Regions from separate parts of the Bacillus sp. DTU_2020_1000418_1_SI_GHA_SEK_038 genome, predicted to be linked through region 3. Evidence: predicted binding sites of a transcription regulator. Region 3 holds the regulator's gene; each other region holds the start of a gene.
What was found. The regulator Rex, encoded in region 3, represses fermentation and respiration genes when NADH is low (regulators of the CRP and FNR family bind a similar motif). The targets are predictions, from matches to a motif close to TTGTGAAATATTTCACAA.
Positions count from the first base shown of each region.

Region 1: a site for Rex is predicted at 1,385-1,402, ahead of RRV45_RS12980 (DoxX family membrane protein). Genes of this name have one in related genera too.
Region 2: a site for Rex is predicted at 1,731-1,748, ahead of RRV45_RS07575 (TIGR04053 family radical SAM/SPASM domain-containing protein). Genes of this name have one in related genera too.
Region 4: a site for Rex is predicted at 1,448-1,465, ahead of RRV45_RS08000 (helical membrane plugin domain-containing protein). Genes of this name have one in related genera too.

Region 1 is NZ_CP135435.1:2,637,113-2,640,327, forward strand. Features, by position in the region: gene ilvD (dihydroxy-acid dehydratase) at 1-720, opposite strand, end outside; gene RRV45_RS12975 (hypothetical protein) at 971-1,189, opposite strand; gene RRV45_RS12980 (DoxX family membrane protein) at 1,472-1,978, shown strand; gene RRV45_RS12985 (hypothetical protein) at 2,006-2,410, opposite strand; gene RRV45_RS12990 (biotin transporter BioY) at 2,708-3,215, shown strand, end outside.
Region 2 is NZ_CP135435.1:1,521,719-1,524,933, forward strand. Features, by position in the region: gene yjfP (esterase) at 13-780, shown strand; gene RRV45_RS07565 (metal-sulfur cluster assembly factor) at 879-1,187, shown strand; gene RRV45_RS07570 (DsrE family protein) at 1,201-1,539, shown strand; gene RRV45_RS07575 (TIGR04053 family radical SAM/SPASM domain-containing protein) at 1,843-2,967, shown strand; gene moaA (GTP 3',8-cyclase MoaA) at 3,196-3,215, shown strand, end outside.
Region 3 is NZ_CP135435.1:506,752-509,966, reverse strand. Features, by position in the region: gene groES (co-chaperone GroES) at 1-252, opposite strand, end outside; gene RRV45_RS02725 (CPBP family intramembrane glutamic endopeptidase) at 547-1,278, shown strand; gene RRV45_RS02720 (YdiK family protein) at 1,275-1,481, shown strand; gene RRV45_RS02715 (redox-sensing transcriptional repressor Rex) at 1,515-2,162, opposite strand; gene moaC (cyclic pyranopterin monophosphate synthase MoaC) at 2,250-2,741, opposite strand; gene abc-f (ribosomal protection-like ABC-F family protein) at 3,101-3,215, shown strand, end outside.
Region 4 is NZ_CP135435.1:1,612,617-1,615,831, reverse strand. Features, by position in the region: gene RRV45_RS08005 (NAD(P)/FAD-dependent oxidoreductase) at 1-909, opposite strand, end outside; gene RRV45_RS08000 (helical membrane plugin domain-containing protein) at 950-1,387, opposite strand; gene RRV45_RS07995 (MFS transporter) at 1,704-2,966, opposite strand; gene RRV45_RS07990 (aldo/keto reductase) at 3,213-3,215, shown strand, end outside.

The DNA of each region.
Region 1 (3,215 bases), 2.1 Mb from region 3:
CATTAATTGCTTAGCAGATTGTTTAACAAACTCTTTACGTTCCTCTGCGACAGCTAGAATCGTACCATTACCAGGAAGTGCAAGGCCAAGCCCTTCCGCTAAACAGTTCATGGAGTTTGCAGTAAACATCCCTGAGCATGACCCGCAAGTAGGACAGGCGAGTTGCTCAATTTCTAGTAATCTTGCTTCATCAATTTTACCTGATTGGAAAGCTCCTACCCCTTCAAATACAGATGTTAAGTCGAGCGGATTACCTGCACTGTCTGTTCCTGCCTTCATCGGTCCGCCGCTGACGAAGATTGTTGGGATATTGAGGCGAAGTGCCGCCATCATCATTCCAGGAGTAATTTTGTCACAGTTAGGAATACATACCATTCCATCGAACCAATGTGCTGCAACAACTGTTTCAACAGAATCTGCAATGATTTCACGGCTTGGCAAAGAATATCTCATTCCAATATGCCCCATCGCAATCCCATCATCGACACCGATCGTGTTCATTTCAAACGGAACTCCACCTGCTTCACGGATAGCATCTTTCACAATTTTACCGAATTCTTGTAAGTGAATATGTCCTGGAACTATATCAATATATGAATTGACTACCGCAATAAACGGCTTTCCAAAGTCCTCTTCTTTAACACCTGCTGCACGAAGTAAGCTTCTGTGAGGCGCACGATCAAATCCTTGTTTTATCATATTACTGCGTAGATCTGCCACGTTTAATCCCTCCACATTTCTTTTTCAAATTTTATACATATTTTAATTGATAAATATTATTTAATTATCCTAAATAATATTATAATTTAACACTATATCTTGCATAATGTAAAGGAAAAACTTTAAAAATTCAGTATTTTTATAGTATAGAATGTCCACTGCTTCCTATTTCAAAATAATTAATTCACGGATTTATTTATAAGCAAAAAAAAATGCCCCTATTGGACACTGTTTTCTGGGATTTGATTATCTATTGAAGCTTCTCAACTGCTGATTCCCTATTTTCATACCATAGCTTAAGATGTGTGAGGATTGCGAAAACTAGAAATGCATTCATTGCCCATACAGAAATAAAAGGCGCCATACCGCCAAAATCAATTGAATAATACCCTTTTAACACCATAACAATATAAGATTCAATGAAAACTAAAATAAATCCACCGATCCCTGCAATTGCCGTACGAACCATTTCTATCACACCTTCTATCGATCTTTTATACACAAAATTTAAATATATTTATAATAATAATTATAATTTAAAAGCTGTCAGCCTTCAATAAAAATTTCATAAATTAGTCAAAATTAAGCATTAATATTTCTTGACAAACCAATCCCCTCTATAAATAAACATTTTTCTTGAAATTTTCACATTTTATTTACATTTACGTGAAATGGATCACAGAAATGTTAAATATAGGGATATTTTTGCTACTATATTCATGTATTCATCAAAAAGTTGGGAGAGATATGTATGTTTGTTAATTGGTTAAGAGAAAATCAATTATCTGCTGGATTTTTGACTATTATTCGATTGTATCTTGGTTATTCTTGGATCAGGGCGGGATACCATAAAGTTACAGATGGATTTGATGCTTCTGGATATTTACAAGGAGCCATCGCGAAAGCCTCAGGGGAGAATCCAACGGTACAAGGATGGTGGGCTAGCTTTTTAGAAGGATTTGCCCTTCCAAATGCAGGTCTATTTAGCTTTTTAGTTGCATGGGGAGAACTATTAGTAGGATTAGGTTTAATTCTTGGCTGCTTAACGACTGCTGCTGCATTTTTTGGAATCATTATGAACTTTGCCTTTATGTTTTCAGGAACAATAAGTACAAACCCGCAAATGATATTATTAACAATATTCATTTTAATCGCCGGATATAATGCTGGGAAAATCGGAATAGACCGCTACATTATTCCTATTATCAGAAACCAAATGAAAGGAAAATCTACTAGATCAGAAATCGCATCATCCTAGTCTATGGTTGCAGGGCAAGGCAAGCTATTAGATAGCTTGCCTTGCCTTTTTTTCTTCCTTTGTAAAAGTTAAAAAGAAAAATAATAAGAAGCTTAGCAATAAGATGGACCCACCAACAATGTAGAGAATCGTGTTGACGGCACTTGGAAGAAATGCAGGTTTAAATATATAGAGAGCCATGCCCCCTGTTAATCCGATAGAACCGATAATAGCAGTATATACATGAAGCTTTGCTAAGATTCCAATTTTCGGGGAAAATACTTTATAGTATACTGCCCATGCAAATAGTGTTAACCAGCCAACAACAAGTATATGGGCGTGAATAGGTCTGAACGCATAATCCCCTGCCCCAGCCATATGTGACCCTAAGAAAGCGCCAATAAATCCAAATAGTGCTGAAAGTCTTAATAATAGCTTACTATAATTGTTCATATTTTCCATCTCCAATTTGTATTTTTTCCGATTCATTCTAAATCAAATCCCAATTTATAATATACAACGGGTTCTATATATTAGGAAAGGCTAACATCAATAAGAGCTTTGAAGTTTTCCCCCTCATTTTCTTATAATAAGCTTCTAATATGAACAGAAGATGAACATCCTTTTACAAATTGGAAATCTCCCTATGATAGTTTTATATGTTAACTAAAAATAAAATAAGTTGACATATACTTAGGTTAGCCATTATCCTTGATTTATATTTACTAATAATGTTTGGAGGATAGGGAAATGAAAAAGAGATTAAGAACCATTGATTTAACGCTTGCTGGTATGTTTGTAGCTTTGATGTGTGTAGGAGCAAATATAACTACATTTGTTCCCTTTATGGTTATAGGCGGTGTACCGATTACGTTGCAAACATTTGTTGCCATATTATCTGGAGCTATTTTAGGCAGCCGGCTAGGAGCCATTTCAATGGCCGTTTATGCCTTTGTCGGTCTTGCAGGTGCGCCAGTATTTGCTAAATTTGGCGGAGGTATGTCATCCTTAATTAGCCCGACTTTTGGCTTTATTCTCTCTTACATTCTTACAGCCTATGTAACTGGAAAAATCATCGAAATGAAAAAGAGTATCCCCGTTTATATTAGTGCAGCTTTAATTGGAATGGTTATTAATTATGTTATTGGCACAAACTGGATGTATTTTGCCTATAAGCTTTGGGCAGCTGCTCCGGATGGATTTACTTATAAAATGGCTTGGATGTGGATGGTTGTGCCATTGCCAAAGGATATTGTTC
Region 2 (3,215 bases), 1.0 Mb from region 3:
GGAGGATTTACAATGATTACTGTGAAAAATTCCAAACTTAACGAAATTCCCTTTCTTCACATTGCCGATTCAACTAAATGGGAAGAACAACTTCCATCTATCATCTTTATTCACGGTTTCACAAGCAGGAAGGAATTTAATCTGTACTATGCTTACTTACTAGCTGAAAAAGGGTTTCGTGTTATCCTTCCTGAAGCACTATACCATGGTGAAAGAAGTACTGGACTGTCGGGAAACGAACTGAATTTACATTTCTGGGAGATCATCATCCGAACAATCGAAGAACTGGATATCGTAAAAAGTTCCTTCGAAGACGAGCAATTGATAGACCCCAGCAGAGTAGGTGTTGTTGGGACTTCAATGGGGGGAATTGTCACATTAGGTGCACTTACTCAATACCCTTGGATAAAAGTGGCGGCAAGCTTAATGGGAATGCCTTACTATGAGAAGTTTGCCTTGCACCAAATAGATGAACTTCAACGTCATGGAGTTGACATTCCACTCACAAAGGATGAAATTGCTCATCTGATGAACAAAATTAGAGAACTTGATTTAAGTAAGCAGACTGATAAACTTAGAAATAGACCATTGCTATTCTGGCATGGCAAACAGGATTCGGTCGTTCCTTACTCACCTGCCTTTCATTTTTATGAAACGATTAAACCTTTATACGATAAACAACCGGAAAATCTTTCATTTATTATTGATGAGAAAGCTGGTCATAAGGTGAGTACGACAGGGGTTATAGAAACAGTAAAATGGTTTGAAACTTATTTATAAAGTAAATTTACTGCCTGATGTGATGCCCGTCATTTATATTCAAGATTGTTTTTGATAAGATAATAATTAGAAACATAGAAGAAGGAGTGTTATAGCAGATGGATCAAGAAGTAAAAGACAGTATTATGGGTGCTCTAGAGCTAGTAGTTGACCCAGAACTTGGTGTGGATATCGTTAATCTTGGATTAGTTTACGATGTTAAGATGGATGAAGAGGGAAAGACGACCGTTGATATGACTTTAACGTCAATGGGCTGTCCTCTTGCTGGAACAATTGTAGAAAACGTAAAGAGTGCTCTAGCAGATATTCCAGAAGTGAAAGAGACGGAAGTAAATATAGTCTGGAATCCGCCATGGTCAAAAGACAGAATGTCTCGATATGCGAAGATTGCTTTAGGGGTTCGTTAGAGGTGAGAGGCTGATGAAGAATAAAGTCATTCTAGTTAGCTCTGATCAGCTTGGAAAAGGGGATAAGGAGCTTGGTGAAGGCGTCCTTGAAACCTTTTTTACATTGTTAAAGCAAAGAGAGGAATTACCTGCAGCAATTTTTTGCATGAATAGCGGTGTATTTGCATTAACTGAACAATCCTTTGCTTCCGTTCATCTTAAAGAGCTGGAGGAAAAGGGAGTAGAAGTAATTGCCTGCAAAACTTGTGTAGACTATTACGAAGTGCAAACTAAATTAATTGCCGGTAAAATTAGCGGGATGCCAGCCTTTATTGATCTAGCATCCAAATATGAAGTCATTACGATATCATAGAACAGCAGGGGCTTATGCTCTTGCTGTTTTTTTTCTTATTGGTCAGCTTATGGTGTACAGTTAGGAACCAGTCCGAAATAATCAGTTTACTGGACAGGTTTCGTTGTTTAGTCAAAATCCTGTTAAAATACTCCAATCCAGCAAGTTAATTTGACTGGATTAGAATTTTCCTCCTCCTTTAATGATCCTCAATGTGAGATTTCTCACTATTTTATTTTGCATTTTCCCTTATAATACGATTGCAATCAATATTTAGATAAATATCCTTCAATGGAAATAGTGAATATGAGAGGAAGGATTCTAATGTCCTTTAGCCGCGATTTTAATAAAGATCCTTTTATTGTAATTTGGGAATTAACAAGAGCTTGTCAGTTAAAATGCCTTCATTGCCGGGCTGAAGCTCAATATAGAAGAGATCCCCGCGAATTATCTTTTGAGGAAGGAAAGGCATTAATTGATCAAATCTATGAAATGAATAATCCGATGCTTGTCTTTACAGGTGGTGACCCATTGATGCGAGAGGATGTTTTTGATATTGCGAAGTATGCAGTGGAAAAAGGTGTCCGTGTCTCAATGACTCCTAGTGCAACCCCAAATGTGACAAAGGAAGCGATTGAGAAAGCAAAGGAAGTGGGTTTATCACGCTGGGCATTTAGCCTTGATGGTCCTACGCCCGAAATACATGATCATTTTCGCGGAACAGCAGGGTCGTTCGATTTAACGATCGAAAGAATTAAGTATTTGCATGAGCTTGAAATTCCTGTTCAAATTAACACAGTTATTTCTCGTTACAATATTGATTACTTGGATGAAATGGCGAAGGTCGTAGAAAATTTGAAATGTGTTCTCTGGAGTGTCTTTTTCCTAGTTCCGACTGGAAGAGGACAGGAAAGCGATATGATTTCACCTGTTGAACATGAAAAAGTATTTAAGTGGCTATATGATTTAAGTAAAAAGGTGTCCTTCGATATAAAAACAACTGCAGCCCAGCATTATCGCCGTGTTGTTATTCAGAATAAAATGAGAGAGGAGCAGGCACAAAACGGTGATATTCAATATTTAGATGCTCTGACTCAACAAGGATTAACTGGATCTATAGATGGTCTTGGACGGGCTCCTAAAGGTGTTAATGACGGCAATGGCTTCGTGTTTATTTCTCATATTGGAGATGTCTACCCGAGCGGGCTTCTTCCAATTAAAGCAGGAAATGTAAGGGAACAGCCTTTAGCTGAAATATATAGGGAATCACCGGTTTTCAAAAACTTAAGAAACCCTGATGCATATAAGGGCAAGTGCGGAGTATGTGAATTTAGATATGTTTGCGGCGGCTCACGTTCCCGGGCCTATGCAGTCACAGGAGATTATATGGAAAGTGAACCTTTCTGCGTATACATTCCAAAAGCATTAAGAAAAAAAGCAACATCTTAAAAATTGAATCAAAAGGTGACTCCGAATGGCGGTCTTCACTCACTCTGCACACTGTATATAATTTCTTGTAAGAGCATATTATATAAAGTATTATGTGAGTTAAATGTCTGTCCAATTGCTAAGTCACCCTCTTTGGCTTTTTTAACTAAATTTAACTGAAAGTCCTAATTAAGTTATTTTGTATGCTACAATGTTTCAAAAGAGGTCACCCTCAATGGAGTTGATAGGATGGAAAAATCAATCGTTAA
Region 3 (3,215 bases):
TAAAATTAAATATTCCTTGCCTTCGTACTTCACTTCAGTACCAGCATATTTTGAGAAGATAATGCGGTCGCCTTGAGCAACTTCAAGGGCTACACGCTCACCGTTCTCAAGAACGCGGCCAGTTCCGACAGCAACTACATTGCCTTCTTGAGGCTTTTCTTTTGCAGTGTCCGGCAAAACGATGCCGCTTGCAGTTTTTTCTTCAGTTTCAACAAGCTCGATAATAATTCGATCACCTAGTGGCTTTAACAAGTGAAACAACCTCCTCAATAAATATGTAAATTTTATTTATTAGCACTCTCATCTAGTGAGTGCTAACACAATTATTATATTAATGAATCTGCTGTATATTTGCAAGAGTGAAGCTCAAATTTTTTGTAAAAAATATTTAAGATGGGCCACTTAACTTTTACAGACATTGCCAAATGATAGTTTATCCTTAAAATCCAGGCAGCAAACCATCTTTTTAAGTCTACAATTTGAAACTTGGACCTTTTTACGGGTAAAATGAGGATTGGTATACACAATGGATAAGGAGATAAAATATTGAGAAAAGAATATTGGTATATTCTCATTGCTTATATAGGGATGCAATTATCTAGTTTAATCGGGGTTCCGTTCATAGCGTTTTGGGGAACACTATACGGCAAAAGCATGGCTGACATGGAAACCATCGCTGTCACTTCTTGGATTGTCATTAGCTTTACAATCACATTAATTATTACGTTGGCACTCCTCCGAAAAGAAATGAAGGAAAGCCTTTCATTGAGAAATGCAACGTCTGCCGGATCTTCCATAGCTTGGGCCATTGGTGGAGTATTCCTTGCTTTATTTGCGCAATCTATTGCCGCCAATATAGAAAATTTAATTGGAATTGAAATGGGCTCAGAGAACACACAACAAATTATTAGACTTATTCAAGCATCACCCTTAGTCGTTGTTGTCAGCTCTATTATTGGTCCAATTCTAGAGGAAATTATCTTCCGAAAGATTATTTTCGGAACGCTTTATCAGAGGCTGAACTTTTTTCTTTCTGCCTTAATAAGTTCTGTTATTTTTGCTCTTGCTCACTTTGAGTTTGAACATATTCTTTTGTACTCAGCGATGGGCTTTACCTTTGCTTTCCTATATGTGAAAACAAAGCAAATTCTAGTACCGATTTTTGCGCATGTGGCTATGAATACACTTGTCGTCATTATCCAATTTAACAGAGAAAACATTGAAAACTGGATAAAAGAAGCGGAAAAAATGCAAAGCTTTATTGGAGGATTTTTATGAGAAGGACACCATTGTTATCAGGCATCATCTATATTATTCTAGGGATCCTCTTTACTTATATCGCGATCCAAAACATTCAAAGAAACGAAGGCTGGGGAATATTTACTTACTTTCTAATTATTATCGCAACCTTTGACTTAGGTACCGGCCTGCGGATGGTTGCAATTCATTTCAAAATTATCAATAACAAACAAAGAAAATGAGCACATGAATAGTGCTCATTTTCTTTGTTTAGCTTATTCTTCCTCTGCAGGATAATGCTTAAGAAAGTATATAAGCGACTGCAGCTCTACAGCTAAATCAATATGATGGATTCTGATTGAGGACGGTACAGATAAACGGGCAGGAGTAAAATTCAAAATTCCATTTATACTGCTTTGGACAATTCGATCAGCAATAGGTTGTGCTGCAGGAGCGGGAACAGTTAAAATCGCGACTTGAATTTGTTGGTCCTCGATTACTTTTTCCAGATCACTCATATGATAAATTGGTACATCACCAATGAATGTCCCAACTTTTCCCTCGTCTACATCAAAGGCTACTTCAATTTTCGTATTATTGTTTTTGAGGAAATTATAGTTTAAAAAGGCAGTGCCTAAATTACCAACACCAATAAGGGCTACTTTCGTTAATTCATCCTGATCTAACGTTTTCCGAAAAAAGGTTAGTAAATAATTTACATTATAGCCATATCCTTTTTTCCCTAAAGCTCCAAAGTAGGAAAAATCCCGCCGAATTGTAGCAGAATCAACCTTTACTGCTTCACTTAATTCTGCAGAAGAGACTCTTTGTTTCCCAGAAGCATGCAAATTTTTTAAGAATCGATAATATAAAGGAAGCCTTTTGGCTGTTGCTTGTGGAATTTTTAATGACTCATTCGCCATTATCTTATCTCCTCTCTTACGTTTGCTCAACACATTGTGACAAATGTTTAATTATTTAGGAGCTTTATTTCATTTATAATCAATAGATTATAATCTGGAATCCCTTTTAAAATCTCCATTTTTTCCGCCTGTTTTTTCTACTAAATAGGTTTTGCCAATGACCATCCCTTTATCAACTGCCTTACACATATCATAAACTGTTAATGCACATACGGATGCAGCTGTTAACGCTTCCATTTCAACTCCAGTATTCCCCTTTGTTTTGACAGTAGCGGCAATGAGCAGTGTATATTCTTCTTGATCGAGGCTCCATGAGAACGAAATATCTACTCCTGTTAATGGTATTGGGTGACACATTGGAATGATTTCCCACGTCTTCTTGCACGCCATCACTCCCGCGACTTGTGCAACCGCGAGTACATCACCTTTTTTCATTTTATTAGAAGTGATTTTTTCATATATTTCTTTATTAACTGTAATACTGGAATGAGCAATCGCAGTTCTCGCCGTCACCGATTTCTCGCTTATGTCGACCATCTTTGCTCTGCCTTCTTGATTAAAATGGGTAAAATCAGACATTTAAAACACCTCACAACAAAATCATACACTATTTTTAGGCAAATGTGTAAAACACTTCACAATAATTCTTGTCCATCCTCACATACATTGCCCAACAAATATGAATGAGTTACACTTATTCTATAAAGTGAAACTTCAATCAGTGGGGGTTTTCTTCATCCCCCATTGATTGTTAGTTGCGGCCCACAGGATGTGGGTCACACAGACGTTGCCACAGGATGTGGCGTTCTTAGTCTGTGTTCCTAAATTCGGGCATTTACGGGCTGTTGATCCCCCACTTAGTAATTTTTGCTTACTCAACTTCTTAAAGTGGGGGTCTTACAGCCCGTTAATCTGCGATAAAGCTTGAGGTGAACAAAATGATTTTATTACAAGTCAATCAATTAATAAAGAACTTTGGTGCTGAAGTTATATTATCGAATATAAAGCTTGAAGTACAAACTAGAGATAGAATTGCCCTTGTGGGACGAAACG
Region 4 (3,215 bases), 1.1 Mb from region 3:
TTCAGCCGGGAAGGCAACTGCACTGTCTCCAACAACAAATACATCAGGGTGAGAAGAAGATTGAAGATATTCATTAACGGTTGCACGACCGCGATCACATGCAAGTCCAGACTGTTCAACAATTGGAAGTGCTTGAATGCCGCCTGTCCAAACAAATGTGTTTGCAATAATTTTTGAACCGTCTTTAAGATCGATTTCATTGCCATTTACATTTGTTACAGGAAGACCTGTCAAGAATTCTACACCACGTGCTTCAAGGCTAGCTGTTGCACGTTCGATTAAATGGTCTGGCAGAACTGGAAGAATTTTTGGACCAGCTTCAACAAGCTTGATTTTCAATTCTTTCGGATCTACCCCATATTTTTTTGCGATTTTAGGCATATTATCAACGATTTCACCTACTAGTTCAACACCAGTTAAACCACCGCCGCCAATAACAATCGTAGCATCTGCTTCATTTTTAGATTTACTGTATTCTTCAATCTTGCCAACAATATGATTGTAAATGTTATTAGCATCATCAACTGATTTTAGTACCATGCTGTTTTCCTCTAGTCCAGGAATACCGAAGTAACCAGTTTTACTTCCTAGAGCAACAACGAGTGTGTCATATTTCAAAGTTGAACCATCATCAAGCTTAACTGCTTTTTCATCAGCTGAGAAAGATTCAACCTTAGCAATTTTCAAGTTAATATCTTTACCTTTGAAAAGCTTTTCTAAAGGCATAGAAATAGCTTTTTCTGCAATAGTTCCACCTGCAAGGCGGTGCAGTTCAGTAATAATTTGGTGTGTCGGGTATTGATTCACAACAGTAACATAGGCTTCATCACTATTTAAATATTTGCGAACAGTTAAAGCTGAAAGAACTCCGCCATAGCCTGCTCCTAAGATCACAATATGTTTTGACATGTATTATCCCGTCCTTACTAGTTGTATTAAAGAAACTATCCTATTTTTGTGCTTCCTTCTCTGATGTAATTTGAAGGTAAGCGTTTACGAAACGGAAAAGCTTTTGAGCTTGAGGATCTTTTAACATTTTTAAAACGCCAAATAACCCAATAACTTCATGGCTTTCTTCCGCACGGTCTTTTGCTTCAATAGCAGTAGCTGCAATATTTTTAACAGAATCCTTAATAGGTCCTGCCATTTCAGTAATTGCACCAATCATATCATTCTTTAATACTTCATCAGTTGTCACAGATTGTGCAAAGTCATAAGACTTATTTAAGATGTTGACAAGCTCAGTAAGCTTAGGAAGCTGCTCTACTAATGTTGTCAAGGATTCCTGTACCTCAGGTTTTAAAAGCTGATCAAGTACATCAAGCTTGTCTTGATTATATGACACAAGTTCTTGTTCAGGCTTTTGTTGAGTAAGCGTTGCAGTCATGTCCTCTTTCCCCTTTACAATTTAAAAAATTTTAACAATAAACTGAAGGAAAATTCCATTTTGTGTGATATTTCACAATACAAAGCATCAAAGCATATTTACGTTATAATAATCACTAAAAAGCTAATTAATAATTTCATATCCCTCAGTCATCCCAAAAACTACTATACGCCTAAATTTATATAATTTCAATTGGATTTTTATATATTCATAGCTTAAATGTTATTTACAGGTGGAATATGAAAAAGTAAAAAGGCTGCATTCCTCAAAATGGAATACCAGCCCCTTTCATTAAGCTTTATCTTACGAATTACACCTAGTGCTCTGAATTAAACTTTGCTTGATTTGGTACACGCAGTAAAAGGATTCCACCAATAATAAATAAGATGATTAAACTGAAAACACCACTGTTTGTATTCCCAGTAATATGTGCAGTAGCACCTACTAAAGTTGGTCCCGCAATGGCTGCAACCTTGCCAAAAATATTATAAAAGCCAAAGAATTCATTTGATGACTCCTTAGGAATGAGCTTGGCAAAATACGCACGGCTAAGCGCCTGTATTCCCCCCTGTACAGTGGCTACAAGCATCGCAAGTATCCAAAAATCGATGGCAGTTTTCAGGAAATAGGCATAAATGCAAATACAAATATAAACAAATATGGCGACAATAATCATTTTCTTTTCACTAAACTTTTGCCCCATTTTTCCAAACAAAACGGTAAATGGAGCTGCAACTACCTGAACTAGAAACAAAACAATTAATAATGTAGAGGCACCAATACCTAAATCAGACCCATATGCCGTTGACATCGTTAAAATCGTATGGACGCCATCAATATAAAAGAAATAAGCGATTAGGAACAGAAATAATGCACGGTAAGCCTTAATATTTTTCAGTGTTGCAAACAGCTTTTTAAAACTAGTTGTTACAGGATTCGGAACACGATCTACATAATACTTCTGTTCAACATTCTTTAACATTGGGATGGTAAATAGACCCCACCATAGAGCAGTAATGACAAATGCGATTTGGCTAGCTATTCCAACTGATAGTGGGATAATCCCTTGCTGAGACAATAAAATAATAGCAATTGAAATAATAAACGGGATGGTACTCCCAATATATCCTAGAGCAAAGCCATTTGAAGAAATACGATTCATTCGGTCCTCACTCGTTACATCCACTAGGAAAGCGTCATAGAATATATTCGCTCCCGCAAATCCAACAGAGGTCAAAACAAAACATCCTAAAAGAATCAGCCATTGATCATTTGGGACTACCGCTAAAAGTAATGTAAAAATCACACCAAGTGAAGCAAAAAATGTGAAAAACCTTTTCTTGAATCCCCTAAAGTCTGCTATTGTACCAAGTAATGGTGCTAGAATGGATACGATTAATGTGGCAAATGAGTTCGCATAGCCCCAATAAGCTGTAGAGGCTGAAGCAGAAATCCCCGCGTCTGTTGCTGCAGACTTAAAATATAAAGGAAAAATAGCTGTTACGACAACAATAGAATAGGCGGAGTTGGCCCAGTCATAAAAAGCCCAGCTTCGTTCCGGTTTTGTCATCTTCCCCATAACCAAACCTCCTTTTTTAATCATTCGTATTGACCAATAATTCCCTTTTATTACATTGTACACTTTATGGGCAGAATAATAGTATATTATTTTCGTAAATTTTTAATAATCAAATTAGAATTCTGCCATTTTATGAGTAAATATTGGAAAATGGCAAATTTTTATTTTACAATAGTAATGTGATATTTAACGTACATATTGTTAGCTTAATAAGCAGGAGAATTTATTAGACAGGAGAAATGAATAATG